DNA from 4 places in the Klebsiella sp. R445 genome. Region 1 is predicted to be linked to each of the others. Evidence: predicted binding sites of a transcription regulator. Region 1 holds the regulator's gene; each other region holds the start of a gene.
The links. Region 1 encodes PurR, which represses purine synthesis genes. Its sites were predicted from a motif close to CANGCAAACGTTTGCNTG; they were not measured.
Positions count from the first base shown of each region.

Region 2: the regulator PurR is predicted to act here: its motif matches at 3,674-3,691, upstream of cvpA (colicin V production protein).
Region 3: the regulator PurR is predicted to act here: its motif matches at 4,055-4,072, upstream of purL (phosphoribosylformylglycinamidine synthase).
Region 4: the regulator PurR is predicted to act here: its motif matches at 5,019-5,036, upstream of gcvT (glycine cleavage system aminomethyltransferase GcvT).

Region 1 covers NZ_CP180446.1:205,974-213,851, reverse strand. The annotation lists gene ACMYSN_RS00980 (MFS transporter) at 1-560, opposite strand, end outside; gene cydH (cytochrome bd-I oxidase subunit CydH) at 723-812, opposite strand; gene purR (HTH-type transcriptional repressor PurR) at 1,108-2,133, shown strand; gene punR (LysR family transcriptional regulator) at 2,152-3,063, opposite strand; gene punC (purine nucleoside transporter PunC) at 3,175-4,359, shown strand; gene cfa (cyclopropane fatty acyl phospholipid synthase) at 4,655-5,803, shown strand; gene ACMYSN_RS00950 (riboflavin synthase) at 5,978-6,613, opposite strand; gene mdtK (MATE family efflux transporter) at 6,842-7,878, shown strand, end outside.
Region 2 covers NZ_CP180446.1:4,707,418-4,715,295, reverse strand. The annotation lists gene argT (ABC transporter substrate-binding protein) at 1-437, opposite strand, end outside; gene ACMYSN_RS22290 (UbiX family flavin prenyltransferase) at 716-1,297, opposite strand; gene ACMYSN_RS22285 (hypothetical protein) at 1,370-1,570, opposite strand; gene purF (amidophosphoribosyltransferase) at 1,580-3,097, opposite strand; gene cvpA (colicin V production protein) at 3,131-3,619, opposite strand; gene dedD (cell division protein DedD) at 3,818-4,516, opposite strand; gene folC (bifunctional folylpolyglutamate synthase/dihydrofolate synthase) at 4,506-5,774, opposite strand; gene accD (acetyl-CoA carboxylase carboxyltransferase subunit beta) at 5,953-6,867, opposite strand; gene ACMYSN_RS22255 (DedA family protein) at 7,068-7,727, opposite strand; gene truA (tRNA pseudouridine synthase A) at 7,827-7,878, opposite strand, start outside.
Region 3 covers NZ_CP180446.1:4,489,226-4,497,103, forward strand. The annotation lists gene ACMYSN_RS21270 (YfhL family 4Fe-4S dicluster ferredoxin) at 1-32, opposite strand, end outside; gene ACMYSN_RS21275 (MurR/RpiR family transcriptional regulator) at 89-937, opposite strand; gene yfhb (HAD family hydrolase) at 1,158-1,793, shown strand; gene tadA (tRNA-specific adenosine deaminase) at 1,852-2,358, shown strand; gene mltF (membrane-bound lytic murein transglycosylase MltF) at 2,359-3,972, opposite strand; gene purL (phosphoribosylformylglycinamidine synthase) at 4,147-7,878, shown strand, end outside.
Region 4 covers NZ_CP180446.1:4,043,960-4,051,837, forward strand. The annotation lists gene zapA (cell division protein ZapA) at 1-231, opposite strand, end outside; gene ACMYSN_RS19035 (YecA/YgfB family protein) at 397-975, shown strand; gene pepP (Xaa-Pro aminopeptidase) at 999-2,315, shown strand; gene ubiH (2-octaprenyl-6-methoxyphenyl hydroxylase) at 2,312-3,490, shown strand; gene ubiI (2-octaprenylphenol hydroxylase) at 3,501-4,703, shown strand; gene gcvT (glycine cleavage system aminomethyltransferase GcvT) at 5,138-6,232, shown strand; gene gcvH (glycine cleavage system protein GcvH) at 6,257-6,646, shown strand; gene gcvP (aminomethyl-transferring glycine dehydrogenase) at 6,762-7,878, shown strand, end outside.

The DNA.
Region 1 (7,878 bases):
TCACCGGCGCTGCCTTTAGGCAGAGAGAACCACAGGCTGATCATCGCCACCACTCCCAGCCCTGCGGTAGCAAGGAACGACATCCGCCAGCCGATAGTCTCGCCAAGCCAGGTCGCCGCCGGCACGCCGCCGATATTGGCGATCGTCAGCCCCATAAACATGGTGGCAACCGCGCTGGCCTGTTTGTCTTTCGGGACGACGCTGGCGGCCACTACCGAACCGAGGCCAAAGAAAGCACCATGGTTAAGGCTGGTGATAATGCGTGAAATCAGCAGCGTGGTGTAATCAGGAGCCATGGAAGAGAGAACGTTGCCGAGGGTGAAGATCGCCATCAGGAAAATCAGCGCGTTTCTTCGCGCACGATGAGAAAGCAGCAGCGTCATCAGCGGCGCACCAACCATCACACCTATCGCATAGGCGCTGATCAGCATTCCCGCAGCCGGAATAGACACGTCGACGCCTTTGGCAATGACTGGCAGTAATCCCATCGGGGAAAACTCCGTCGTACCAATACCAAATGCGCCTATCGCCAGCGCGAGCAGGGGAAAGTTGATTTTCATTGCATGACTCCAGCAGACCGTCATCGGCGACGGTATCTCATCAGAAGTCAAAAGCATGACATCAATCACAGAAAAACAAAAGTAAACGAAATGGCAAAAGATTTTTGCGAAAATGATAATAATGGCGGGAACGGGGGGAAAGTGACCTCTCCCCCGGGAAAATTAGTGCAGAACTGCGGTCAGCCCGGCGGCAACGATTAGACCTAGAACAATAATCGTTGTTGTCAGCGAAAATTTTAAATCTGTATCCATCAATTTTTCCCCCTGTTTTTCCCACACGAAAAGTGAGCTTGCTCATTTTTGCACAATATCGCATAAAAATCTTCCAGGATTTAGGGTGATACACATTTTTGCTCTTCCCCTTTGCCGCAAGATCGGACAAAATCCCACGCTAATTTGAAAGCGTATCGGCCATTGACCCCTTCCTGTCGTTCTGTGTCGTTTTCCCGACGTGATGCAATGTTGAACATTGTATTCAGGGTGTGTTTAGGCAAACGTTTACGTACCGATTATCAGACGTTCAGGTCAAGGTCTGGAGTGAGAAGTAATGGCAACTATTAAAGATGTAGCGAAGCGCGCAAACGTTTCCACTACAACAGTATCACATGTTATTAACAAAACCCGTTTCGTTGCGGAAGAGACGCGCAATGCGGTCTGGGCCGCCATTAAAGAACTGCACTACTCACCGAGTGCTGTCGCGCGCAGCCTGAAGGTTAATCACACCAAATCTATTGGTCTGCTGGCAACCAGCAGCGAAGCGGCCTATTTTGCTGAAATTATCGAAGCCGTTGAAAAAAGCTGCTTCCAAAAAGGCTATACCCTGATTCTGGGTAATGCATGGAACGATCTCGAAAAGCAGCAGGCTTACCTGTCAATGATGGCGCAAAAGCGCGTCGACGGCCTGCTGGTCATGTGCTCCGAATATCCGGAATCGGTGCTGAGCATGCTGGAAGAGTACCGCCATATTCCAATGGTGGTGATGGACTGGGGCGAGGCCAAGGCCGACTTTACCGATTCTGTCATCGATAACGCCTTTGAAGGCGGCTATATGGCCGGTCGTTATCTGGTGGAACGCGGCCATCGCGAAATTGGCGTGATCCCCGGCCCGCTGGAACGTAACACCGGTGCCGGACGTCTGGCAGGCTTTATGAAAGCCATGGAAGAAGCGCAGATTTCCGTACCGGATAACTGGATTGAACAGGGTGACTTCGAACCGGAGTCCGGCTATCGCGCGATGCAGCATATCCTGAACCAACACCACCGCCCGACGGCAGTCTTCTGCGGCGGCGACATCATGGCGATGGGTGCTATTTGCGCGGCGGATGAAATGGGGCTGCGCGTACCGCAGGACATTTCGCTGATCGGCTATGACAACGTGCGCAACGCCCGCTATTTCAGCCCGGCGCTGACCACGATTCATCAACCGAAAGACTCCCTCGGCGAAGCCGCGTTTAATATGCTGATGGATCGTATCGTCAACAAGCGTGAAGAGTCCCAGTCTATCGAGGTTCACCCGCGCCTGGTGGAGCGTCGTTCCGTCGTTGACGGCCCGTTTGTCGATTACCGCCGTTAGTCCCCTTCCCGGCGCCGGCTAATCCGGCGCCCGCAACCATTCCCGGTTTAACGTTTCACTATCGCCAAGATAATCCAGCATCCACAGCAGCGCAGGCGATGCGTCGCTCTGTTGCCAGGTCAGGCAGCACGCCGCATCCGGAAACGGGTTTTCCAGTTCAAGGGCGACCCATTCTCCCCGGTCGATCCACGGACGGGCAAAGTGCGTCGGTACCATCCCCACGCAAAGCCCGGCAGACAGACAGGTGGCAGAGGATTCCCAGTCGGGCACCACCACACGCTTTTGGTTATCCAGCAGCCAGGTCGTTCGTTTTGGTAAAGACCGGGAAGTATCCTCTCTGACCAATGAGGGCCAGTTGCGCAACTCGTCATCACTCAGCGGACTGGTCATCTGCGCCAGTGGATGATGGCTGGCCACTACGCAGTGCCAGTTCAGCATGCCCATATCGCGAAAGGCGTAGCGCCCCCCGACCGGAATCGAACGCGTCGCTCCAATCGCCAGCTCCACGCGGCCATCCGCCAGCGCATCCCAGACGCCGTTGAACACTTCCTGAAAGACAATCAGCTCAACGTCCGAAAAGTGACGATAAAAATCGACAATCATCTGGCGCATTCGTGCCGGTTTGACGATGTCATCGACGGCAATTGACAACTGACCGCGCCAGCCATTGGCTATCTGCTGGCACTGCTGGCGGGTGATCTGCATTTTTTTGATAACAGAGCGTCCTTCCTGTAAAAACCAGACCCCGGCCGGGGTTAATTCAACATCCCGATGACGACGTTCAAACAGCGGAACTGCCAGCCACTCTTCCAGCTGACGAACGGTGTAGCTGACAGCGGAAGGGACGCGATGGAGCTCCTGTGCCGCCGCGCTAAAGCTGCCGTTGCGGGCGACAGCATCAACAACTTCCAGTGAGTATTCAGACCACATATTCTGCCTACAAAATTTTTGAATGCATGTAGCAAATATTAGCGTTTCACAAGCCAGAATGCACTCCCTACACTCTGCGGCATTATTCCGGCATCAGCAGAAGAGAATGTTATGCAACAACCTGGGAAAGGATTTTTAGTTTGGCTGGCGGGACTTAGCGTGCTGGGTTTCCTGGCCACCGACATGTATCTACCGGCCTTCGCGGCGATCCAACACGACCTCAACACCTCCGCGGCTTCGGTCAGCGCCAGCCTGAGCCTGTTCCTTGCCGGTTTCGCCATCGGACAGCTGTTCTGGGGCCCGCTCTCTGACCGTTACGGGCGTAAACCGATTCTGCTGAGCGGCCTGGCGATCTTCGCCGTCAGCTGTCTGGGAATGCTGTGGGTCCGCGACGCGACGCTGATGCTGGTCCTGCGCTTTATTCAGGCCATCGGCGTCTGTGCAGCCGCGGTCACCTGGCAGGCGATGGTCACGGACTATTATCCGGCGCAGAAAACAAACCGTATTTTTGCCACCATCATGCCGCTGGTCGGTTTATCCCCGGCGCTGGCGCCGCTGCTCGGCAGCTGGCTGCTCAACCATCTGGAATGGCAGGCGATTTTTGCTACCCTTTTCGCCATCGCCCTGCTGCTGATGGTCCCGGCCCTGCGCCTGAAGCCAGTGCACAAACCAGCCGGCGATGCGCAGAAGAAACTGACCTTCCTGACGCTGCTGCGTTCTCGTGAATACAGCGGTAACGTGCTGATCTACGCCGCCTGCTCTGCCAGCTTCTTCGCCTGGCTGACCGGCTCGCCGTTTATTCTGCATGATATGGGTTATGGTCCGACGGCTATCGGGCTGAGCTACGTGCCGCAAACCATCGCCTTCCTGATTGGCGGTTATGGCTGCCGTGCGGCGCTGCAGAAATGGCAGGGTCAACAGCTGCTGCCGTGGCTGCTGGTGGTTTTTGCCGTCAGCGTTGCCGCTACCTGGATGGTCGGGCGTCTTGAAAATGCCTCAATCGTCGGCGTGATGATCCCGTTCTGCGTGATGGCGATTGTGAACGGTGGGATTTACCCGATTGTTGTCGCCCAGGCGCTGAAGCCATTCCCACAGGCTACCGGGCGCGCCGCGGCGTTGCAGAACACCCTGCAGCTCGGGCTGTGCTTCCTGACCAGCCTGCTGGTATCCGCGCTGATCGCCACGCCGCTGCTGACCACCACCAGCGTGATGCTGGTTTCTATTGTGCTGGCCGGGATTGGCTACGTTATGCAGCGCCAGAGCGCCTGCCTGACGGTCGGGTCATCGCACGCCTGATCTGTTATAAGCATGCTAAGGCCCAGTAATTAGCATGCTAAGAGGTTTTTATTGAAAGCCGGATTTCAGCAGCCTATACTGGATCCGGCATCACATAAATAGACCTTTTATTGTATTTAACGGGGGCAGGATGCGTCCCGTTTCACCATGGATGGCCTTTCGGCAAGGGTTATCGCCCTTCCTCTGTTCTACGTCGGATAGCAGCTTCACGGATATTCCGTGAGATTTCTCACAAAGCCAAAAAAGCGTCTACGCTGTTTTAAGGTTCTGATCACTTGGGCGTGATGGAGAAGCTATGAGTTCATCGTGTATAGAAGAAGTAAGCGTACCAAACGACGACTGGTACCGAATTGTAGCCGAGTTACTCGGCCGCGCGGGCATTGAAATTAATGGCTCCGCTCCCTCCGATTTGCAGATAAAAAACCCGCTTTTCTTTAAACGCGTTTTGCAAGAAGGTTCACTCGGACTCGGTGAGAGTTATATGGACGGCTGGTGGGATTGTGAGCGGCTGGATATATTCTTCCACCGTGTGCTGCGCGCTGGGCTGGAAAATCAGCTCCCGCACCATCTTAAAGATACGCTACGTATTGCCGGCGCTCGCCTGTTTAATCTGCAAAGTAAAAAGCGCTCCTGGATTGTCGGGAAAGAACATTACGATCTTGGTAATGACCTTTTCAGCCGGATGCTCGATCCGTTCATGCAATATTCCTGCGCCTACTGGAAAGACGCCCAATCGCTGGAAGAGGCTCAGCAGGCAAAACTCGATCTTATCTGCCGCAAGCTGCAGCTGGAGCCGGGTATGCGGGTGCTGGACATCGGTTGCGGCTGGGGTGGGCTGGCCTATTACATGGCGAAGCATTATCAGGTCAGCGTAGTTGGCGTGACCATTTCGGCCGAACAACAAAAAATGGCCCAGCAGCGTTGCGAGGGACTGGACGTCACGATTTTGCTCCAGGATTATCGCGACCTGGAGGACAGCTTTGACCGGATTGTCTCCGTCGGTATGTTTGAACACGTCGGCCCGAAAAATTACGCCACCTATTTTAATGTGGTTGACCGTAATCTGAATGCCGATGGCCGCTTCTTATTACATACTATCGGTTCGAAAAAAACCGACCACAGCGTTGACCCATGGATCAATAAATATATCTTCCCGAACGGCTGTCTGCCGTCGGTTCGGCAGATTGCCCAGGCCAGCGAATCGCATTTCGTGATGGAAGACTGGCATAATATGGGGGCCGACTACGATACGACGCTGATGGCGTGGTGTGAGCGTTTCCTGGCCACCTGGCCGGATATTGCGGATAACTACTCAGAACGATTTAAACGTATGTTCAGTTATTATCTGAACGCTTGCGCCGGGGCTTTTCGCGCGCGCGATATTCAGCTATGGCAGGTGGTCTTTTCACGCGGGGTCGAAAACGGCCTGCGGGTGGCTCGTTAAATCATCCCCCGTTACGACGGGGGATATGCTTTTACTACGTATGGTCTGATACCCAAAATAATTCAAGTTGCTTGTAGGCGGCAAAGCCGTAAATCCCCAGGAGCTTACTCAGGTAAGTGACTGGGGCGAACGGGTGCAGCCAACACCCAGGCAACTTGAAGGATGAAGGGGATATTACTCTTCAGCGGCGTTCTGCGCCGCATCTTTCGCCGCCAGTACGCGTTCTACGGTATCCACCACCGCCTGCGTTTGCGGGTCGATTTCGATATTCACCCGATCGCCCAGTTTTTTCACCCCAAGGGTGGTGCGCGTGAGCGTTTCCGGAATCAGATGCACGCAAAAACGGGTCGGCGTGACCTCTCCTACCGTCAGGCTAATGCCGTCTACTCCGACATAACCTTTATAAAGAATATATTTCATCAGCGCCGGGTCCTGAACCTTAAACCAGATCTGACGGTTATTCTCGGAGGTTAAAATCTTAACGATGTCGGCGGTCGTCATAATATGCCCCGACATCAGATGGCCGCCAATTTCATCACTAAAACGCGCGGCGCGCTCAACGTTGACATTATCACCCTCTTTGACCGCACCGAGGTTAGTAATGCGCAGCGTCTCTTTCATCAGATCAAAACTGACAAGCGGACCGTCGATTTCGGTCACCGTCAGGCAGCAGCCGTTATGCGCCACTGATGCGCCGGTCTCGAGGCCTTCGAGCATATGCTCAGGTAATTCCACGACATGAGTGCGAAAATTAGGTTTTTCATCGATGGACACCACTTTCGCGGTCCCCTGCACAATGCCAGTAAACATGCTTTGCTCCTGTAGACTTTGGTGACGGTATCATTACCGTTATATCTGCCTGGAACAATAACAGGTGCTAAAACAGGTTGCCAGCGCCCTTCGTGCCCTACCATTTTTTCACTGGCTTAATAGCGTATCCTCGCTACAATAGACTGGAAAACCCCTCTGCTCTTTCTTCTTGCTGCCATTTAAGGCCGCTTTTCAGTTTCAAAATAACAACAATATAAAGGTGTTCACGTGCAGAAGTATTTTATTGAAGCGCGTCAGTTATTAGCACTGGCTATTCCTGTGATCATTGCGCAGGTTGCTCAGACAGCAATGGGCTTTGTCGATACCGTGATGGCGGGTGGCTATAGCGCCACCGATATGGCAGCGGTAGCAATCGGGACATCCATCTGGCTTCCCGCCATTCTTTTCGGCCACGGACTGCTGCTGGCGTTGACGCCGGTGGTCGCGCAGATGAATGGCTCCGGGCGTCGCGACCGAATTGCGCACCAGGTGCGTCAAGGGTTCTGGCTGGCGGGGTTCGTCTCGCTGCTGGTCATGGTGGTGCTGTGGAACGCCGGGTACATTATTAGCTCGATGCACAATATCGATCCGGCCCTCGCCGACAAAGCCGTTGGCTACCTTCGCGCTCTGCTGTGGGGCGCTCCCGGCTACCTCTTTTTCCAGGTTGCGCGTAACCAGTGCGAAGGCCTCGCGAAAACCAAACCGGGGATGGTCATGGGATTTATCGGCCTGCTTGTCAATATTCCCGTTAACTATATTTTTATCTACGGCCATTTTGGCATGCCGGAGCTGGGCGGCGTTGGCTGCGGCGTGGCGACGGCTGCTGTGTACTGGGTGATGTTCATTTGCATGATTACCTGGGTGCGCCGCGCCCGTTCAATGCGCGACATTCGCAATCAAACCGGGTTCAGCAAACCGGACTTCAGCGTCCTGACGCGCCTGGTGCAATTAGGTCTGCCTATCGCACTGGCGCTGTTCTTCGAGGTGACGCTGTTTGCGGTAGTCGCATTGCTGGTCTCTCCGCTGGGTATTGTCGATGTCGCCGGCCACCAGATTGCCCTCAACTTTAGCTCGCTGATGTTTGTGCTCCCGTTGTCACTGTCGGCGGCGGTCACTATCCGGGTTGGTTTCCGCCTTGGGCAAGGCTCAACGCCGGACGCTCAGGTCTCCGCCAGAACCGGGGTCGGCGTTGGGGTCTGCATGGCCGTGATCACCGCGATTTTCACCGTCGCCATGCGCGAGCAGATTGCCCTGCTGTATAACGA
Region 2 (7,878 bases), 790 kb from region 1:
GCTTCCTGAGTGGAACCCTGCAGGACACCGACATGCTTGCCTTTCAGCGATTCCAGGGTCGGCTGGATCGGCGAGCCTTTCGGCGCAATCAGGCGGGAGTCGGCTGCATACAGCTTGTCAGAGAAGGCAATCTCCTGCTGACGTTTTTCAGTGATTGATAACGAGGAGATAATGGCGTCAATTTTCTTCGCCTTCAGCGACGGAATTAACGAGTCGAAGTCACTGCCCACCCAGGTACATTTCACCTTGATACGCGAACACAGCTCGTTGCCCAGGTCGATATCAAAGCCGACGAAATCCCCTTTCACATCCTTGGACGAGAAAGGCGCATAGGTGGCATCGGTACCGATACGAATGCTTTGCGGAAGCGCGGCAAACGCGCTGGAGGCACTGCTGAGTCCCATCATTAAAGAGAGGGCCAGGATCGTCTTCTTCATACAATACCCTTAAGTGTCGTGATGTTGTTATGTCGTGCGTTATGTAGTTATGTGTGCTGCCAACGAATCCTGCAGGTTTTGTGCCATCTTCTCAGTGCGTGCTGGAAACAGCGTTAAATTTGTTAATAGAAGGTTGCAGGATTGTCTAGAAAGGGAAGATAACAGCATTAGCGGATAAACCGCAGCGGCCAGACGCAAAAAAACAAATTAAATGTCGAGGATTTGATCAAGGCAGCAAAATTGCACTGCAACCGCGCAAAGGTTAATAAACAGCACTATTAAGGTGCGCTAGCCGGCCCCTGCCAACGGGTAAACAGGTCCTGCGGGAGGGTAATATCGAACTGATCGATGACGCGATTAACCGTCTGGTTAATGACGTCGTCGAGGGTTTGCGGACGATGATAAAACGCCGGCACCGGCGGCATAATAACGGCCCCCATCTCCGCCGCCTGCACCATCAGGCGCAGATGCCCGAGGTGAAACGGCGTCTCCCGCACGCACAGCACCAGCGGACGACGCTCTTTGAGCACCACGTCTGCCGCGCGGGTCAGCAGACCGTCGGTATAGCTGTGAACAATGCCCGACAGCGTTTTCACCGAGCAAGGCAGGATCGCCATGCCGGCGGTCTTAAACGAACCTGAAGAGATGCTGGCGGCGATATCCCGGGCATCATGGACCACGTCGGCCAGCGCCTGCACATCACGCAGCGAATAATCGGTCTCCAGCGCCAGGGTCTGTCGCGCGGCCTGACTCATGATCAGATGGGTTTCGACATCGGGAACATCGCGGAGAATTTGCAGCAAGCGCACACCGTAAATCGCGCCGCTGGCGCCAGAAATCCCAATAATAAGTCGTTTCACGATGTTTGCCCCTTCCACATAATGTTGCAGACTTTGCCGGATTATGGCGCAGGACGCAAGCACACGAAGCTTTCACGTACCACCAGATGCACCGGCATCAGCAGGTTTCTCCCTCCCCTCAACCAGCGCCTGCTGGTAGCCTTCCACGCGCTGGCGAATACTGTAATGGCCTTGCGAATGGCCGAGGAAGGCAAAATGCGTATTTGGGTAGATGAGACGTAACGCGACAACAAAAAAACCCGCGGTCAGCAGACGGCGGGTTTTTCGTAACAAAGGGAAAGATTACCCTTCGTTATGCATCTCTAAGTTCTCGACTTCATTCTGACGCTGTACCGCTTTGGCGTCGTCATTACGCAGAGAATCGAGATAATCCAGATAGCGCTGGTCGACGTCTTTGGTGACGTACACGCCGTTGAACACCGAGCATTCAAACTGCTGAATATCCGGATTTTCCGCACGTACAGCGTCAATCAGATCGTTCAGATCCTGGAAAATCAGGCCATCGGCACCGATGATCTGGCGGATTTCGTCCACTTCGCGACCGTGGGCAATAAGCTCGGTGGCCGTTGGCATATCAATACCGTAGACGTTCGGGAAGCGAATCTCAGGCGCGGCGGAGGCCAGATAGACCTTCTTCGCACCGGCTTCGCGAGCCATCTCGATAATCTGCTCAGAAGTGGTACCACGAACGATGGAGTCATCCACCAGCAGCACGTTTTTATCACGGAACTCAGCACGGTTGGCGTTGAGCTTACGGCGCACTGATTTGCGACGCAGCTGCTGTCCCGGCATGATGAAGGTCCGGCCAACGTAACGGTTTTTCACGAAACCCTGACGATATGGTTTGTCGAGGATACGGGCGATTTCCAGCGCGATATCGCACGAGGTTTCCGGAATCGGAATGACCACATCGATATCCAGATCTTCCCATTCACGCGCGATTTTCTCGCCCAGCTTGGTACCCATGTTAACGCGGGCGCTGTAGACGGAAATTTTATCGATAAAGGAGTCTGGACGCGCAAAGTAAACGTATTCGAACAGGCACGGGTTGCTGACCGGATTTTCCGCACACTGACGGGTAAACAGCTGGCCTTTTTCGGTGATATAAACCGCTTCACCCGGCGCAACGTCACGCAGGAACTCAAAGCCCAGGGTATCCAGTGCCACGCTTTCGGACGCCACCATATACTCGGTACGACCGTCACCCACATCACGTTTACCCAGCACCAGAGGACGGATGCCGTTCGGATCGCGGAACGCGACCATACCATGACCGATAATCATCGCCACGCAGGCATAAGCGCCACGAATCTGCCGGTTCGTCGCGGCGATCGCGGCAAAAATGTTATCCGCTTCCAGCGGGTAATGGCGGAAATTATCCAGCTCGCTGGCAAAGATGTTGAGCAGGATTTCAGAATCGGAGGTGGTGTTGATGTGGCGGCGTTTTTCTTCAAACAGCTTTTTACGCAGCTCGTGCGCGTTGGTCAGGTTGCCGTTGTGCGCCAACGTGATGCCATACGGTGAGTTGACGTAGAAAGGCTGCGCCTCGGAAGCACTTGAGCTGCCAGCCGTCGGATAGCGAACATGGCCAATACCCATATTGCCCTGCATACGCTGCATATGGCGAGCTTCAAAAATATCGCTCACCATGCCGTTTGCTTTACGCAAACGGAAACAGTTATTTGCATCAATCGTGATGATGCCTGCGGCATCCTGGCCACGATGCTGAAGCACCGTTAACGCGTCATAAATCGACTGGTTTACCGGCATAACACCGGCGATACCGACAATACCGCACATACGTCTTTTCCTCGTTCAGCCACATCCCAACGCTTATGCTTTGGGCAAGAAACTTGACGAGCTTTGCAGATAGTCAAAAAACCATCTGATAACGAAACTGAACTGCGGGATAAGCTCTGACTTTTGCCAGTCTTCGCTTTTCGCCATACCGGTAAAACTATCGAGAAAGAACAGTATCGCAGAGACTATCAGCACGCCACGCAGGGCGCCAAAACAGATCCCTAACACCCTGTCGGTACCCGACAGGCCGGTCTTCTCTACCAGTGCGCCAATCACATAGTTAACAATGGCGCCGACGATCAGCGTTGCGATAAACAGTATCGCGATAGCAATCCCATTGCGGACCATTTCGTCTTCAAAACCCGTGAACCAGACAGCCAGGTAAGTGTAGTAATGGCTGGCAACAAAGAAAGCACATCCCCATGTCACCAACGATAACGCTTCACGAACAAAGCCGCGGATCAGGCTTACCAGACAGGAAAAACCAATCACCGCAATAATGACGTAATCAATCCAGACCATAAACATCCCACGATTTACGCCCTGTCGTCCAGTTCGGGGCGCATTCTAACAGAAAAAGAAAACGTTTGCGTAGGGATTTCCGTGCCCTACAGAAATAAAAATGGCGCTGAAAAAACATTCAACGCCATGCTGTCTTTAGCCTTCTGAAAGCACATCAGACAGGCGCGTTACCGCTCCCCGCTATGGGGAGAGGCAAGATTAGTTAGGGCTGTATCCCATCACCACACCGCTCAGTCCGGAGAGCTGTTTCAGGTCGCCAAGTTGGCCTTTCAGCTTATCTTTCGAGGCATCTGGACCCACCAGGATTCGGGTAATTTTACCCTGAACCGGGGTTGAAGGCGACGTGTAGACTTTGAACCCGGAGGAGCGCAGTTTACCGACGATCTCGTTGACCTTATCGGCGTTCTTCAACGCCCCAAGCTGCACCACGTAGGCTTTGCCGGTCGGTGCCGGGATCTCTGCCGGTTTCGCCGGCGGCGTTTGCACGGCCACCTGCTGCTGCTGTTGCGGCTGTGGTTTCTCAACCGGCTTCGGCTGCACCGGTTGCGGCTTAGGCTGTGGCTGCGGTTTAGGCTGCGGCGCCACGACCGGCTCCTGCACATCATCGAAGCTGTTGCTGTTGACCGGGATCCGCGACGGATCTAACGATGGAGCCGCGGCATCACCCGCACGGACCTCTTCCGCCGCCCCTTCAGGCGGCTGCGCCGGCAGGGCCTGCGTGGCGGCCGGCAGCATGTCCGGCTCATCGCGATCGCCTGGTTTCGGCACCAGGGGAATCGCCGCAAATTCATCCTGATAATGCTTTTTCTGGCCGTCGAGCAGCCCTGGGAGAATAATCACCCCCAGCGCCACCAGTACAATTGTCCCGACTAAACGGTTCTGAAACTTACTCGCCACCGATTCTCCCCGCGTCTATTTCTTCCATTACATGCGCCACCGTGTGGAATGACCCGCACACCAGTACGGTATCTTCAGACCTGGCATCAGCCATGGCCGCATGCCATGCCTGAGCGACATCAGCGTAAGCATTCCCTTCAGGTAAGTGTTCCAGCAGCTGTTGCGCCGTGGCGCCGCGCGGCCCTTCCAGCGGTGCGCAGTACCAGCAGTCGACCTCTGCCTTCAGGTTTGCCAGCGTACCGGCGATATCTTTATCATGCAGCATACCAATAACCGCCAGTACGCGCCCCGTTTTCGACAGGCTTTTGAGACGCCCGGCGAGATAGGCCGCCGCATGAGGATTATGGGCCACGTCGAGAATAACACGCGGCGTTTCGCTGATTATCTGAAAACGACCGGGCAACATCGCCCGTGCGATGCCTTCGCGAAGCGCCTGCTCGCTGATGACCAGCTGGCTGGCGCGCAGCGCTGCCAGCGCCGTAGCGGCATTCGGCATCGGCACCAGCGGCAGCGGTAGCCCTGTTAACGCTCCCTGAGCGTCGGAGAAGGACCACGATTCGGCATCAACGGTGTAGCGCCAGTCAACATCACGTTGCAGCAGCGTGGCGCCTTTCTCAGCGGCTACCTCAGCAATCGTGTGGGGCATATCCGGTTCACCGACCACCGCCGGTTTACCAGCACGGAAAATACCGGCCTTCTCGCGACCAATACTTTCACGATCCGGCCCCAGCCAGTCGATATGATCCAGCGCGATACTGGTCACCACGGAAACGTCGGCGTCAACGATATTGGTGGCATCGAGTCGGCCACCCAGGCCAACCTCGAGGATCACCACGTCGAGCTGGGCCTGCTGGAACAACCACAGCGCGGACAGCGTACCGAACTCAAAATAGCTCAGCGAAATATCGCCGCGGGCCGCGTCGATCTCGGCAAAAGAGGCGGTATGTGCGGCTTCCGGTAGCTCTGCACCCTGGATACGAACACGTTCGGTATAACGCACCAGATGCGGTGAACTGTACACGCCGACCTTGTAGCCCGCCGCCATCAGCACGGACTCCAGCGTGCGGCAGGTGGTTCCCTTGCCGTTGGTGCCTGCCACCGTAAAGACAAACGGCGCCGGTTTTAATACCGCCATCCGCCCGGCGACGTCACGCACGCGCGTCAGCCCCAGATCGATGGTTTTACTGTGCAGGTGTTCCAGATAGGAAAGCCACGTAGCCAGGGGCGACGTGGCCTGAGGAGTAGGTTGTTTTTCCATGATGTCCGCTAACGTTAACGGTAAATGCACTGCATCCTTCAAGCGGGTGCCCGGTCTGCTGCGCTCGTAACTTACGCGGTCTGCTGACCTGGGTTCTGCTTATTCGCCGCGACCTGGCTTGAATGATGGCGCATATAATTAAAAAAGGGCAGCACCGTCAGGCCTGCCCTCTGAATTATCAGGCCTCTGGTTCCTGATCCGGTGCTGGCTGCACCACCTCGCCTTCATGAGAGACATCCGGGCTGGGTGCCGGAAGATTCATCAGCTTCGCCAGGATACTGGCCAGCTTCAGGCGCATCTCCGGGCGACGAACGATCATATCGATCGCCCCTTTCTCAATCAGGAACTCACTGCGCTGGAATCCCGGCGGCAGTTTTTCACGTACGGTCTGCTCGATGACGCGAGGACCGGCAAAGCCAATCAGCGCTTTCGGTTCGGCAATGTTGAGATCGCCAAGCATCGCAAAGCTCGCCGATACGCCGCCCATGGTCGGGTCGGTCAGCACCGAGATATACGGTAAGCCACGCTCCTGCATTTTTGCCAGCGCAGCAGACGTTTTCGCCATCTGCATCAGCGACATCAGCGCTTCCTGCATACGCGCACCGCCGGAAGCAGAGAAGCAAATCAGCGGGCAATTATCTTCCAGCGCCTGTTCAACAGCACGGACGAAGCGCGCGCCGACGACGGAACCCATTGAGCCACCCATAAAGGAGAACTCGAAGGCCGCGGCGACAATCGGCATCTCATGCAGGGTACCCTTCATGACCACCAGCGCATCTTTTTCGCCAGTCTCTTTTTGCGCGGACGCCAGACGGTCTTTGTACTTCTTCGAATCGCGGAACTTCAGCACATCTTTCGGCTCGAGCTCGCTTCCCAGCTCCACCAGGGAACCTTCGTCCAACAGGCTATGCAGGCGATTACGCGCCGACATACGCATGTGGTGATCGCACTTAGGGCAAACCTCCAGGTTGCGCTCCAGCTCTGCACGGTACAATACCTGTCCGCAGCTGTCGCACTTGGTCCATACACCTTCAGGAATACTCGCCTTACGGGTGGGAGTGATGTTGCTTTTAATTCGTTCAATCCAGCTCATTGATAACCTTTCTGCCTGAACCTGGTCGATGCCAGTTTTGTCTTAAGGGGCGCATAATGCCATTTTTGCCCCTTACAGACCATGAATGTTGCACATTAAATCATAACATCCCGTCACATGGGATAAAAAAGTGGTCGTACCGCTAATACTTCCCTCTTCGGGCCGTGATGCTGCGCCCGAAGAGGAACACGAGGTCTGGACTATTTTGCCTGCTTCGCCGCAGCGCGCTTGTGGCGAATGATTTCAATCACCCCAGGCAGCACCGACAGCACAATAATCGCGACGATCAGCAGCTTCAGGTTTTCCTGTACGATCGGCAAATCACCAAACAGATAGCCCGCATAGGTAAACAGCAGAACCCACAGCAGCGCGCCGGCCACGTTATACATGGCAAAATGACGATAGGACATATGGCCCATTCCCGCCACAAACGGCGCGAAAGTTCTGACGATCGGCACAAAGCGCGCGAGGATAATCGTTTTACCGCCATGACGTTCGTAGAACGAATGGGTTTTATCCAGGTAGCTACGACGGAAAATTTTCGAGTTGGGATTACTAAAGAGCTTTTCACCAAACAACCGGCCAATGGTGTAGTTCAGCGCATCGCCGACAATCGCCGCGATCACCATCAAGACCACCATCAGATGCACATTCAGATCGTTGGTCGGCAACGCTGACAGCGCCCCCGCAACAAACAGTAGCGAATCTCCCGGCAGGAATGGCGTCACCACCAGACCCGTTTCGCAAAACAGAATCAAAAACAGAATGGCGTAAACCCAGACACCGTAGTCGGCAACCAGCTCAGCCAGATGAACATCAATATGCAGGATGAAATCAATTAAAAAACGAATCAGGTCCATATCGTATAAATCCTTAATTGCACGACATTTCATCGCTCAGGATACTGCCCGATAACACGCCGTGCGTTGCCAGGCAGTCTGAAGGATAAAGCGTATACGTTAGTCCGCCAGAAACAGCGGGCCCATCGGCATCACCGGCAGGTCGAAACGG
Region 3 (7,878 bases), 1.0 Mb from region 1:
TTGATGCATTTTTTGGTGATTAACAGCGCCATCAGGAAATTCTCAGAAACATCACAAACAGGGCGGGCATTATACGCCCATTTTCTGCTCACACCAGTTTTTTCACCAGCGCCTCGCTGTGGCGGATCCTGTCCGGCGCATGTTCAAGATCCTGCTGAACCAGTGCCATAAACAGCAGATCGGTGAGCATCATTTGCGCGCTGGTGGAGGAGATCGCGGCGCTGCGCGTCGCCTGCTCCTCGGCGATGGTGTACAGACACTGCGTCGCCTGCTGCTGCAGCGCATTCGGCGTAAACCCGGTGATCGCCAGGATCCGACAGCCAACCCGCAGCGCTTCCCCGGCGGCCATGTTGATCTCGCGGCGTTCGCCAGAATAGGAGATCGCCACTAGCAGATCGTCGGATGACATCGCCTGCACGGTCGCGAGCAGGGCGTGCATATCCTGTTCGGAAACGGCGTTAATGCCGATTTTCATCAGCTTCCAGCCGAAATTACGCGCCACCAGCCCGGACGCGCCGATCCCGGTGATCACTACCCGACGGGCGTGGCGTAACAGTGCAACAGCTTCCAGCAGCTTCTCTTCGGTGTTGACATCCAGCGAAGCGTGCATCGCGGCCACGTTATCGTTGATCAGCTTCTCGCCCACCAGGCGCAGCGGATCGTCACCGCGAATTTGGTTATGCACCGGAACCGATTGTGGATCGGGCGCGCTGGCCAGCGCTTCACTTAAGGCCAGCTTCAGTGCCGGGAAACCTTTAAACCCCATCTTCTGCGCGAATTTCACGACGCTGGACTGGCTGACGCCGGCCTCACCAGCCAGCTGCTGCGAACTGAGGTGGCGGGTCTGGTCAGGCTGAGCCAGAATAAAGTCTGCCAGCTTTTTGTCGCTTGCCGCCAGCGAGGGATAGCGCTGGCGAATGCGGATTAAACAGTTCATCGGTTTTCCTCAGGACAACCTTCGCCCTCTGCTGAAAGAATTTTGTATTCGATTATAAGAGGAATACAGCGAATTAAAAATTCTACCGGTGAGATTTATTGATTGCAGAAAAATAGCCTTAACCCAGGGTTAACGTCCGTAGATGTTTTCTCTGTTCACGACATAAGGCTGTTAAGCTAACGGCATCAGCTACGATATTTGCTAAAGAAAGAGGTCGGTTTTGAATAGCAGCACGCGGCGAGTGGTTTTTTTTGATCTCGATGGAACGTTACATCAACAGGATATGTTCGGCAGTTTTCTGCGCTACGTCTTGCGTCACCAGCCGTTGAATGTCCCGCTGGTGGTCCTCATGTCGCCGGCAATCCTGCTGGGGTTAGCCGTCAACGGTCGGGCGGCGCGCTGGCCAATGAGCCTGCTGCTGTGGGCTGCCACCTTCGGGCGCAGCGAGCGCGCCCTGAAGCGACTAGAGGCCGGTTTTGTCCGCTGGTTTCGCCAGCGGGTGACCGCGTTCCCGGTGGTGCAGGCCCGGCTGACGGACTATCTCGACCATCACGATGCCGAGGTCTGGTTGATTACCGGCTCGCCCCAGTCGCTGGTTGAGCAGGTCTATTTTGATACCCCCTGGCTGGCGAGAGTGAATGTTATCGCCAGCCGGATGGAGCGCCGTTGCGGCGGCTGGGGGCTGACCCTACGCTGCCTGGGACATGAAAAAGTCGCCCAACTGGAGCAGAAAATCGGTGCGCCGTTGCAGCTGTACAGCGGCTACAGCGACAGCGAGCAGGACAACCCGTTGCTCTGTTTTTGCCAGCACCGCTGGCGCGTTACGCCGCAGGGCGATCTTCACCAGTTAGAATAGTGTGTAATGCCGGTTGCCATGTATAATGCGCCCCGCTTTTTCCGCAGGAGTGCCCGCTTTGTCTGACCATGAACTAAACGATGAATACTGGATGCGTCACGCATTAACGCTGGCGAAACGTGCCTGGGAAGAGGGCGAAGTGCCGGTAGGGGCCGTGCTGGTGCACAATAATCAGGTTATCGGTGAAGGCTGGAACCGTCCTATCGGGCGCCACGATCCGACGGCGCATGCTGAAATTATGGCCTTGCGCCAGGGCGGAATGGTCCTGCAAAACTACCGGCTGATTGACGCCACGCTGTATGTCACGCTCGAACCGTGCGTGATGTGTGCCGGTGCGATGGTGCATAGCCGGATTTCGCGGCTGGTATTTGGTGCCCGGGATGCAAAAACCGGCGCGGCCGGATCGCTTATCGACGTCTTACATCATCCGGGAATGAATCATCGGGTCGAGGTCAGCGAAGGGATCCTGGCGGAATCGTGCTCGGGAATGCTCAGTGACTTTTTCCGCTGGCGTCGCGAAGAGAAAAAAGCGCTGAAAAAGGCGCGCTCTGGCGAAGACGCGTAGTTAGTGCCCCAGGCCGGGGATTTTAAGCCTGACGTTGTCGACTAAAGACTCGGCGTGATACTGGAAAAAAGGAATCGTGCGTGGCGCTTGCTCAAGTTCGTCCGGCATCACCGCCGGATAGTCTCCGGCCATCGCCAGCCTCTGCGCTTCCTTTCTCTCTTTCTCGGATAAGTAGCCCACCAGGCTGATGTGATATTTACGGATGTTTTCGACATACGCGTACGCCTCGTGGCCGCGTGCGTAGCCGTATTTCAGCTTGCTGTAATAGGGTTTCTGGCTAAGCAACGGTAAGCGTTGCTTCACGTCCGCCCAGCTGTCGGGATTGCCTTTCTGCTTTTTGGTCAACGAAATCGCATCCAGCATATGGGCGTAACCCATGTTGTACGCCGCGAGGGCAAACCAGATCCGCTCATCTTTCGGGACGGAATCCGGTATCTTGCCCATCATATCCTGCAGGTAACGCATGCCGCCGCTGAGGCTTTGCTCTGCATCCGTTCGGTCGGTCAACCCCAGGCTCTGTGCGGTGTTTTTGGTCAACATCATCATCCCGCGAACTCCGGTCGGCGAGGTGGCCTGCGGATCCCAGTGTGATTCCTGCCACGCAATGGACGCCAGCAGACGCCAGTCGATCTGACGGGCATACTTTTCAAACATCGGCTGCAGACCGGGCAGGGCATTTTCGACAGCGCGCAGGAAGGTACGGGTATCGACATAATCGAAATCGTTGCCGTGCCCAAGATACTTCTCTTCCAGCCGCGCCAGAGTGCCGTCTTCATTCATGGTGTCGAAGAAATCAAGCATCGCTGCGGACAGCGAGTTGTCCTCGCTCTTGAGGCTAAACCAGGTGACCGGCTGCTCGTCGCTGATATCCAGCGCAACGGCTAGCTCCGGATGAACGCGCTGGAACAGGCTGACCGCCACCGAATCCGCAATGGTGTAATCGAGATCGCCATCAATCACCGCCTGCATCAGCGCGGTGGTGCCACGCTTTTCATCCACACGCCAGCCGAGGTCCGGGTATTTATGATCTTTCAGCGCCTGCAGATCGTTAATCGCAACATGACCTGGGGCGAGGGCCAGCTGCTCTGCCGTGAGGCTGGCAAGGTTACGCGGCCGCAAGCTGCCGACCCGATAAACCAGCTGCTGGGATACGGAGTAGTAGCTCGGTCCGGGCTGGTAGTTTTTGACCCGCTCCGAGTTGTAAACCAGCCCGGCAGCTAACATATCGGCTTTGCCGGTGTCCAGGTCGTCGAACAACTGGCTGATATTCTGGCGGACGGTCACTTTCAGCGGCACCCCGAGGTAGTCGGCGAACTGTTTTGCCAGCTCGTAATCCAGCCCATAGGTTTTGTCATTGATCGTGGCGAAGGTCAGCGGTGAATTGATGGTGCTGATACGCAGCTCGCCGCGGGCGATAATCCCGGCCACGCGGTTCTCTGGCTTGCCGGACCACGGGATCGACGGCCACAGGGCGGCCGCCAGCAGTAAGGTCACAATGCCGATGAGCAGATAATTAATCTTCAGTTTTTTCAGATAGTTAATCTTCTGCAGCTCTGAGTTCCTCAGCAGGCTATTAGCGGAAAAGTGAAAAGACAGACGTCGAATGAGCGGCATTTTGCTTAAGAATGCGCCAGTTGGCAACTTATTCGCGACTGCGGTCACATTAATTGATAAACCAGGGGAATCATTTTATTTCCACGCAAACGGTTTCGTCGCGGCTCAGGATTCACTATAATGGCGCCCGTTTCCCCCCTGGCTCATATTGAAAGCTGCGAAGACGAGAGACTTATGATGGAAATTTTGCGTGGTTCACCTGCACTGTCGGCATTTCGAATTAATAAACTGCTGGCACGTTTCCAGGCGGCGAACCTGCCGGTTAGCACTATATATGCAGAGTATGTTCATTTTGCCGATCTGAGCGCGCCGTTAAGCGGCGACGAACGAGAGAGTCTGGCGCGACTGCTCAAGTATGGTCCTGATTTAAAAAGCCATACCCCAACCGGTAAATTACTGCTCGTCACTCCCCGCCCTGGCACCATCTCCCCCTGGTCTTCTAAAGCTACCGATATCGCCCATAACTGCGGTCTGTCGCAGGTTGTGCGCCTTGAGCGCGGCGTGGCGTACTATGTAGAAGCCAGCACTCTGAGCGAAGCGCAGTGGGCCACCGTCGCGAGCGAACTTCACGACCGGATGATGGAAAGCGTCTTTGATGCGCTGGAAGCGGGTGAGCAGCTGTTCGCTCAGCATCAGCCGACGCCGGTTACCAGCGTCGATATGCTGGGTCAGGGTCGTCAGGCGCTGATTGACGCTAACCTCCGTCTGGGGCTGGCGCTGGCGGAAGACGAAATTGACTACCTGTTCGATGCCTTTACCACGCTTGGGCGTAACCCCAACGACATCGAGCTGTATATGTTTGCCCAGGCGAACTCCGAGCACTGTCGTCACAAGATTTTTAACGCCGACTGGGTCATCGATGGCGAACAGCAGCCGAAGTCGCTGTTTAAGATGATCAAAAACACCTTCGAAAAGACGCCGGATTACGTTCTGTCCGCCTATAAAGATAACGCGGCAGTCATGGAAGGTTCTCAGGTAGGGCGCTTCTTCGCCGATCGCGAAAAGGGCCGCTATGACTACCATCAGGAAGACGCACATATCCTGATGAAGGTCGAAACGCACAACCACCCAACGGCCATCTCTCCGTGGCCGGGCGCGGCGACCGGCTCCGGCGGTGAAATCCGTGATGAAGGGGCGACCGGGCGTGGGGCGAAGCCGAAAGCGGGCCTGGTGGGCTTCTCGGTATCTAACCTGCGTATTCCTGGTTTTGAACAGCCGTGGGAAGAAGACTTCGGTAAGCCGGAGCGCATTGTTACCGCGCTGGATATCATGACCGATGGCCCGTTGGGCGGCGCAGCGTTTAACAACGAATTTGGTCGTCCGGCGCTGAACGGTTATTTCCGTACCTATGAAGAAAAAGTGACCAGCCACAACGGCGAAGAGCTGCGTGGGTATCATAAGCCGATCATGCTGGCAGGCGGGATCGGTAACATCCGCGGCGAACACGTGCAGAAAGGCGAGATCACCGTGGGTGCGAAACTGATCGTTCTGGGCGGCCCGGCGATGAATATCGGCCTGGGCGGCGGAGCGGCCTCTTCAATGGCTTCCGGTCAGTCCGATGCCGACCTCGACTTTGCCTCGGTACAGCGCGATAACCCGGAAATGGAACGCCGTTGCCAGGAAGTGATCGACCGTTGCTGGCAGCTGGGCGACGACAACCCAATTCTGTTTATCCACGACGTCGGTGCGGGCGGCCTGTCTAACGCCATGCCGGAGCTGGTGAGCGACGGCGGACGCGGTGGTAAATTCCAGCTGCGCGATATCCTCAGCGATGAGCCGGGCATGAGCCCGCTGGAAATCTGGTGTAACGAATCTCAGGAACGCTATGTTCTGGCGGTTGCGCCAGAGCAGCTGCCGCTGTTTGATGAGCTGTGCCGCCGCGAGCGCGCACCTTATGCGGTGATCGGCGAGGCCACCGAAGCGCTGCACCTCAACATGAGCGATTCCCACTTCAACGACCAGCCGATCGACCTGCCGCTGGACGTGCTGCTGGGTAAAACGCCGAAAATGACCCGCGACGTGCAGACCCTGAAAGTCAAAGGTGAAGCGCTGGATCGCCAGCCTATTACCGTGGCTGATGCCGTCAATCGCGTCCTGCATTTACCTGCGGTGGCGGAAAAAACCTTCCTCGTGACCATCGGCGACCGTAGCGTCACCGGCATGGTTGCACGGGATCAAATGGTCGGGCCGTGGCAGATCCCAGTGGCGAACTGCGCGGTAACCACCGCCAGCCTCGATAGCTACTACGGTGAAGCGATGGCTATCGGTGAACGTGCGCCGGTTGCTCTGCTCGACTTTGCCGCTTCTGCCCGCCTGGCGGTGGGTGAAGCGCTGACCAACGTTGCGGCGACGCAAATTGGTGCGTTGAATCGCGTGAAACTCTCCGCTAACTGGATGGCCGCAGCCGGTCACCCGGGTGAAGATGCCGGCCTGTATGAAGCGGTGAAAGCGGTGGGTGAAGAGCTGTGTCCGGCTCTGGGCCTGACGATTCCGGTGGGTAAAGACTCGATGTCGATGAAAACCCGCTGGCAGGAAGGCAGCGAGCAGCGCGAGATGACCTCACCGCTGTCGCTGGTGATTTCCGCGTTTGCCCGTGTGGAAGATGTCCGTCATACCGTGACGCCGCAGCTCTCCACAGAAGATAACGCCCTGCTGCTGATTGATTTAGGCAAAGGCCATAACGCGCTCGGCGCCACCGCCCTGGCGCAGGTCTATCGTCAGCTGGGTGATGTGCCGGCCGACGTTCGCGATGTTGCCCAACTGAAGGGCTTCTGGGATGCGATGCAGGCGCTGGTAGCGGAACGTAAGCTGCTGGCGTACCACGACCGATCTGACGGTGGTCTGCTGGTGACCCTGGCCGAGATGGCCTTTACTGGTCACTGTGGCCTGACGGCCGATATCGCCGCGCTGGGCGACGATCGTCTGGCGGCGCTGTTTAACGAAGAGCTGGGCGCGGTGATTCAGGTTCGCGCGGCGGATCGCGAGTCGGTGGAAGCTCTGCTGGCCTCTCATGGTCTGGCTGATTGCGTCCATTACCTGGGCCAGGCGACGGCGGGTGACCGTTTTGTTATCACTGCGGATGACCAGCCGGTGTTCAGCGAAAGCCGCACCACGCTGCGTATGTGGTGGGCAGAAACTACCTGGCAGATGCAGCGTCTGCGCGATAACCCTGAGTGTGCCGATAGCGAACACGAAGCGAAAAGCCGCGATAACGATCCGGGCCTCAACGTTAAGCTCTCCTTCGATATCAGCGAAGATATTGCCGCACCGTATATCGCAACCGGCGCGCGTCCAAAAGTGGCCGTGCTGCGCGAGCAGGGCGTCAACTCGCATGTTGAAATGGCGGCTGCCTTCCATCGCGCGGGCTTTGATGCCATCGATGTGCACATGAGCGACCTGCTGGCCGGCCGTACCGGGCTGGCAGATTTCCAGGCGCTGGTGGCCTGCGGCGGCTTCTCTTACGGTGATGTGTTAGGCGCGGGTGAAGGCTGGGCGAAGTCGATCCTGTTCAACGAACGCGTGCGCGATGAGTTTGCCACCTTCTTCCATCGTCCGCAGACCCTGGCGTTGGGCGTGTGTAACGGTTGCCAGATGATGTCTAACCTGCGCGAGCTGATCCCGGGAAGCGAGCTGTGGCCACGCTTCGTGCGCAACTACTCCGACCGTTTTGAAGCGCGCTTCAGCCTGGTCGAAGTGACGCAAAGCCCGTCTCTGCTGCTGCAGGGGATGGTGGGCTCCATGATGCCGATTGCCGTTTCCCACGGTGAAGGGCAGGTGGAAGTGCGTGACGGTGCGCATCTGGCACAGCTGGAGAGCAAAGGCCTGGTGGCGCTGCGCTTTGTCGATAACTTCGGTAAGGTGACGGAAAGCTACCCGGCGAACCCGAACGGTTCAGCCAACGGTATC
Region 4 (7,878 bases), 1.5 Mb from region 1:
GGAGGCGTAATCGCGGGTTTTCGCTTTTTCCTGAGTCAACTCATAGCTGATGTTCAACGCGGCGATGAAGACCAGCTGCTCAGTATTTGTGACTCTAGTGCGTTCTTTTAAATCTTGCAACCGCTGATTCAGGTCATCAGCTGCCTGACTCAAAGCATCCCTTTGTTCAGGCGGGCAATTCACACGAAGTGAACGGCCAAAAATTTGGAGATCGACGGGTTGTGCAGACATGCCACCTTCCTGCTGATTGACTGCGCGGCCTTCACGCCCGTACCGGGCCTGCGAAGGGGCGACACTATAGCTACCCTGGTGCGAAGGTACAAGCCCCATTCTGGTTCACCAGGGTCCAAAGTGGTAGCATACCATGAATATTCCTCCCAATGATGACGAATGCGCATGTCTATACAGAACGAAATGCCTGGCTACCGCGCGGTAGACCAGTTACTGAACCAACAGGGGGTGGGCTTAACCCCTGCCGAAATGCACGGTTTAATCAGTGGGATCCTGTGCGGCGGCAACAAAGACAGCAGCTGGCAGCCGCTGGTCCACGACCTGACCAACGAAGGCCTCGCCTTTGGTCACGAACTGGCTGAGTCTCTGCGTAGCATGCACTCCCAGACCAGCGACTCTCTGGAAGATGACGGTTTCTTATTCCAACTCTATCTGCCGGAGGGCGATGACGTGAGCGTGTTTGAACGCGCGGATGCGCTGGCCGGCTGGGTTAACCACTTCCTGCTGGGCCTTGGCGTGACTCAGCCAAAACTGGATAAAGTCAAAGACGAAGCCGGGGAAGCCATCGACGACCTGCGCAATATTGCGCAACTCGGTTACGACGAAGACGAAGACCAGGAAGAGCTGGAAATGTCGTTGGAAGAGATTATCGAGTATGTGCGTGTCGCCGCGCTGCTGTGCCACGAAACCTTCTCGCGCCAGCAGCCAACCGCACCGGAAGTTCGCAAGCCAACATTACACTAACAATAATTTGTTGAGGGGGCGTCATGACACAGCAGGAATTTCTTTCTCGTCGCCAGGCACTGTTGGCGCAGATGCAGCCAGGCAGCGCGGCGCTGATTTTTGCCGCACCGGAAGCGGTACGTAGCGCAGATTCAGAATATCCCTACCGGCAGAACAGCGATTTTTGGTACTTCACGGGATTTAATGAGCCGGAAGCCCTGCTGGTGTTGATTAAAAGCGACGACACCCACAACCATAGCGTGCTGTTTAACCGCGTCCGCGATTTAACCGCCGAGATCTGGTTCGGTCGCCGTCTTGGGCAGGATGCGGCACCGGCGAAGCTGGGTGTCGATCGCGCCCTCGCATTTAGCGAAATTAATCAGCAGTTGTTCCAGTTGCTCAACGGCCTTGACGCTATCTACTTTGCGCAGGGCGAATATGACTACGCGGACAAAATTGTCTTCAACGCGCTTGATAAACTGCGCAAAGGCTCGCGCCAGAATCTGCAGGCGCCAGGCTCGGTGGTTGACTGGCGGCCGATGGTGCATGAAATGCGCCTGTTTAAATCAGCGGAAGAGCTGGAAGTCATGCGTCGTGCCGGTGAGATTTCCGCGCTGGCCCACACCCGCGCGATGCAGCACTGCCGCCCGGGGATGTTTGAATACCAGCTGGAAGGGGAAATTCTGCATGAATTTACCCGCCACGGTGCACGTTTCCCGTCCTACAACACCATCGTGGGCGGCGGAGAAAACGGCTGTATTCTTCACTACACCGAAAACGAATCCGAACTGCGCGATGGCGATCTGGTCCTGATTGACGCCGGCTGCGAGTATCGCGGCTATGCCGGGGACATCACCCGTACGTTCCCGGTGAACGGCAAATTCAGCCCGGCACAGCGCGACATTTACGATATCGTCCTCGAATCGCTCGACACGGCGCTGACGCTTTTCCGTCCCGGCACCTCGATTCAACAGGTGAACCAGCAGGTGGTGCGCATCATGATTAGCGGTCTGGTGCGCCTCGGTATCCTGAAAGGCGAAGTGGACGAGCTGATTGCGAACAACGCCCATCGGCCTTACTTCATGCATGGCCTGAGCCACTGGCTGGGGCTGGATGTCCATGATGTGGGCTTCTACGATGTTGAACGCTCGCGTCTTCTGGAGCCGGGTATGGTGCTGACCGTTGAACCGGGTCTTTACATTGCCGTCGATGCCGATGTTCCGCCGCAGTATCGCGGGATTGGCGTGCGCATTGAAGACGATATCGTGATCACTGCAGACGGTAACGAAAACCTGACCGCAGGCGTGGTGAAAAACGCCGACGATATCGAGGCGCTGATGGCGGCGGCCCGGCAATCATGAGCATACTGATCGTTGGCGGTGGGATGACCGGCGCGACGCTGGCGCTGGCAATTTCTCGCCTGACCAGAGGAGCGCTAGCGGTGCATCTGGTGGAGGCCGCACAGCCGGATTCGTCGCAACACCCTGGCTTTGACGCTCGCGCTATTGCGCTGGCGGCCGGCACCTGTCAGCAATTGGCACGAGTTGGTATCTGGCAGGGGATAGCCGATTGCGCGACACCGATTCAGCGAGTCCACGTCAGCGATCGTGGGCATGCGGGCTTTGTCACACTTGATGCGCAGGATTACAACCTGGCCGCGCTGGGGCAGGTCGTCGAGCTCCACGATATTGGCCAGCGCCTGTTTGCGCAACTGCGTGACGCGCCGGGTATCACTCTGCACTGTCCGGCGAAAGTGGAAGACGTCAGCCGATGGGAGGATGGCGTCAGTATCACGCTGGACAGCGGTCAGACGCTTAGCGGTAAGCTGCTGGTGGCCGCCGACGGTTCGCGCTCCACGCTGGGCGCCCGCTGCGGCATGAGCTGGCAGCAACAGCCCTATGAACAACTGGCGGTGATCGCCAACGTCAGTACCGCCTTGTCCCATGAAGGGCGGGCTTTTGAACGCTTTACCGAGCATGGCCCGCTGGCGATGCTCCCCATGTCGCAGGGCCGCTGTTCACTGGTATGGTGTCACCCGCAATCGCAGCGTGATGCTGTGCTGGGCTGGTCTGACGCGGAGTTTTGCGAACGGCTGCAGCAGGCATTCGGCTGGCGGTTGGGACGTATCACCCATGCCGGCACGCGTAGCGTTTATCCCCTGGCGCTGACCACCGCGACGCGCCCGGTTGCGCATCGTCTGGCGCTGGTCGGCAACGCGGCGCAGACCCTGCATCCCATCGCAGGTCAGGGTTTTAACCTGGGCCTGCGGGATGTTATGAGTCTGGCAGAACTGCTGGCGCAGGCCAGTGCGAACGGCCAGGATCCCGGTGACTATTCGCTATTGTGCGATTATCAGGCGCGGCGGGCGGATGACAAAACCGTCACTATCGGCGTGACCGATGGGCTGGTGCATCTGTTTGCCAATCGTTGGGCGCCGCTGGTGGCGGGGCGCAACGCGGGTCTGATGGCCATGGAATTATTTACTCCGGCGCGTGATGCGCTGGCGCAGCGTACCCTCGGTTGGGTTCCCCGTTAAGGAGTTGAACGTGCAAAGTGTTGATGTTGCCATTGTTGGCGGAGGCATGGTGGGGTTAGCGGTCGCCTGTGGTTTACAGGGGAGCGGGCTGCGGGTTGCGGTACTGGAACAATCTGAGCCACAGCCGTTGAACGCCGACGCGCCGCCGGCGCTGCGGGTTTCGGCCATTAACGCCGCCAGCGAAAAACTGCTTAGCAAGCTGGATGTCTGGCCGGCAATCCTTGCCCAGCGCGCCAGCTGTTACCACGGAATGGAAGTGTGGGATAAAGACAGCTTTGGCCGTATTTGCTTCGACGATCGCAGCATGGGCTTTAGTCATCTGGGTCATATTATTGAAAACGCCATTGTCCATCACGCCTTGTGGCAGAAAGCCCAGCGCTGCGCTGATGTGACGCTGCTGGCACCGGCACAGTTGCAACAGGTGGCGTGGGGCGAAAACGAGGCCTTCCTGAGTCTGCAGGACGGGACGATGCTGACAGCCCGACTGGTGGTAGGTGCCGACGGTGCGAACTCATGGTTGCGCAACAAGGCGGACATCCCGCTGACCTTCTGGGACTATCGCCATCATGCGCTGGTGGCCACGATCCGCACCGAAGAGCCCCATCAGGCGATTGCCCGCCAGGCGTTCCACGGTGACGGCATTCTGGCCTTTCTGCCGTTAAGCGACCCGCACCTGTGCTCTATCGTTTGGTCGCTGTCGCCGCAGGAAGCGCAACGGATGCAGCAGGCGGATGACGCCGCCTTTAATCAGGCACTGAATATCGCTTTCGATAATCGGCTGGGACTGTGCCACGTGGAAAGCGAGCGTCAGGTATTCCCGCTGACCGGCCGCTACGCTCGTCAGTTTGCCGCCCATCGTCTCGCGCTGGTTGGCGACGCCGCCCACACCATCCATCCGCTGGCCGGGCAGGGGGTTAACCTGGGCTTTATGGATGCCGCAGAGCTTATCGATGAACTCAGACGCCTGCATGCGCAGGGCAAAGATATTGGTCAGCATCTGTATCTGCGCCGCTATGAGCGCAGCCGCAAACACAGCGCCGCGATGATGCTGGCGGGGATGCAGGGCTTTCGTGAAATGTTCTCCGGCAGCAACCCGGCGAAGAAACTGCTGCGCGATATCGGCCTCAAGCTGGCGGATACCTTGCCGGGCGTCAAACCGCAGCTTATTCGTCAGGCGATGGGACTGAACGATCTCCCCAGCTGGTTACGTTAAGCCCGTCACACTTCTCTTTCCCGGCCCTCGCGCCGGGTTTTCCCTTCTCATTTGAAATAAACTAATCTCACCCATTTTTTCGCATTAGTTTTATTAATGTTTGTCGTTTTTAGTCACGGAAAATAGGCCCGGTTTTTCGCATAAAATACCATCATGCTCGGCGTTATTGGCGATTGATGTTAATTTTATGTGGCATAAATCGCTTTTTTCCAGTCGATAACTCTGTAGTCTTTCTGGCGAATTTTGGTCATAAGCTAATGTGATGTCCTGATTTAGCTTATGGTTTAGCGCCGGGTTCGGTGGTAAGTTCAGGCAAAAGAGAACGTTTGCGTCGGCGTCTGATAACGGCACCGGCGGTCGATTTTATCGTGTGAAATCGCCCGGACAATCTCGCTCAACTCGTAGCTGCTTGCGTTTTACTCGATGAGGAAAAGATGGCTCAACAGACTCCGTTGTATGAACAACACACGCTGTGCGGCGCTCGCATGGTGGACTTCCATGGCTGGATGATGCCGCTGCATTACGGTTCCCAGATTGATGAGCACCACGCGGTGCGCAGCGATGCCGGAATGTTCGATGTATCACACATGACCATCGTCGACTTCCACGGCAGCCGCATTCGGGAGTTCTTGCGCTATTTGCTGGCGAACGACGTGGCGAAGCTCACGGTCCCCGGCAAAGCGCTCTATAGCGGCATGCTTACCGCCTCCGCCGGCGTCATCGATGACCTGATTGTCTATTTCCTCTCTGAAGATTATTTCCGCCTCGTTGTTAACTCCGCCACCCGTGAAAAAGACCTCGCCTGGATCACCCAGCAGGCTGAGCCGTATGGTCTTGAAATGACCGTCCGCGACGATCTTTCACTGATTGCCGTACAGGGACCGCAGGCGAAAGAGAAAGCAGCGACCCTGCTCACCGAGGCGCAGCGCCAGGCCGTTGCCGGGATGAAACCCTTCTTTGGCGTGCAGGCTGGCGATCTGTTTATTGCAACCACCGGTTACACCGGTGAAGCCGGGTACGAAATTGCGCTGCCAAATGAACAGGCAGCCGATTTCTGGCGTGGTCTGCTCGACGCTGGCGTGAAGCCTTGCGGCCTGGGCGCGCGCGATACCTTACGTCTGGAAGCCGGGATGAACCTGTATGGTCAGGAGATGGACGAAAGCATCTCTCCGCTGGCCGCCAACATGGGCTGGACCATTGCCTGGGAACCGGCTGACCGTGCGTTCATCGGCCGTGAAGCGCTGGAGTTGCAGCGTGAAAAAGGTACCGAGCAGCTGGTGGGCCTGGTGATGACCGAGAAAGGCGTACTGCGCGGCGGACTGCCGGTGCGCTTTAGCGATGCCGAGGGCAATCAGAAAGAAGGTATTATTACCAGTGGCACCTTCTCCCCGACGCTGGGCTACAGTATCGCGCTGGCGCGCGTACCTGCCGGTATCGGCGAAACGGCCATCGTGCAGATTCGCAACCGCGAAATGCCGGTCAAGGTCACTAAACCTGTTTTTGTACGCAACGGCAAAGCCGTAGTGTGATTCCCCCTTTTTGGAGATCAATTGATGAGCAACGTACCAGCAGAACTGAAATACAGTAAAGAACACGAATGGCTGCGCAAAGAAGCTGACGGCACCTACACCGTTGGGATCACCGAACATGCTCAGGAACTGCTTGGCGATATGGTCTTCGTTGACCTGCCGGACGTCGGCGCGACCGTTGAAGCGGGCGACGACTGTGCGGTTGCCGAGTCGGTAAAAGCGGCATCTGATATTTATGCCCCGGTGAGCGGCGAGATTGTGGCCGTTAACGAAGAGCTGAATGACTCTCCTGAGCTGGTGAACAGCGACCCGTACGCTGACGGCTGGATCTTTAAAATCAAGGCCAGTGATGAAGCGCAGGTTGCGGCGTTGCTGGATGCGGCGGCTTACGCTGCGCTGCTGGAAAACGAATAACCGCGTTGCCTCTTTCACGCTGCGGGCGCCAGGCGCCGGCGGCGTGAATGATTTTTGCCTGTTCAGATAAGTAAAGACACATACGATTCACTGCACGTTTCAGGAACCATCGCTCATGACTCAGACTTTAGGTCAGCTTGAAAACCGCGGCGCCTTTATTGAACGTCACATCGGCCCGGATGCTCAGCAACAGCAAGAGATGCTGAAAACCGTCGGCGCCGACTCGCTTAACGCCCTGATTGGCCAGATTGTGCCGCAGGATATTCAGCTGGCGACCCCACCGCAGGTGGGTGACGCAACCACCGAATTTGCCGCGCTGGCGGAACTGAAGGCGGTAGCCGGTCGTAACAAGCGCTTCAAGTCTTACATCGGCATGGGTTACACCGCCGTGCAGCTGCCGCCGGTTATTCAGCGCAATATGCTGGAAAACCCGGGTTGGTACACCGCCTATACGCCGTATCAGCCGGAAGTCTCCCAGGGTCGTCTGGAGTCGCTGCTGAATTTCCAGCAGGTGACCCTCGATCTGACCGGTCTGGATATTGCCTCCGCATCCCTGCTCGATGAAGCTACCGCCGGGGCAGAAGCGATGGCGATGGCTAAACGCGTTAGCAAACTGAAAAATGCTAACCGCTTCTTCGTGGCCGCGGATATTCACCCGCAGACCCTCGACGTGGTCCGCACCCGTGCTGAAACCTTTGGTTTTGACGTTATCGTTGATGATGCTGAAAAAGCCCTCGACCATCAGGACGTGTTTGGCGTACTGCTGCAGCAGGTTGGCACCACCGGTGAAATTCACGACTACAGCAAACTTATCTCCGAGCTGAAAGCACGCAAAGTCGTGGTCAGCGTCGCGGCAGACTTTATGACGCTGGTTCTGCTGACCGCTCCGGGCAAGCAGGGTGCCGATATCGTCTTCGGTTCCGCCCAGCGTTTCGGCGTACCGATGGGCTACGGCGGCCCGCACGCGGCCTTCTTCGCCGCGAAAGATGAATTCAAACGCTCTATGCCTGGCCGTATCATCGGCGTATCGAAAGATGCCGCGGGCAATACCGCGCTGCGTATGGCGATGCAGACTCGTGAGCAGCATATCCGCCGCGAGAAAGCGAACTCCAATATCTGTACTTCCCAGGTGCTGCTGGCCAACATCGCCAGCCTGTACGCGGTGTTCCACGGGCCTGCGGGTCTGAAGCGTATCGCCAGCCGCATCCATCGCCTGACGGATATCCTCGCCG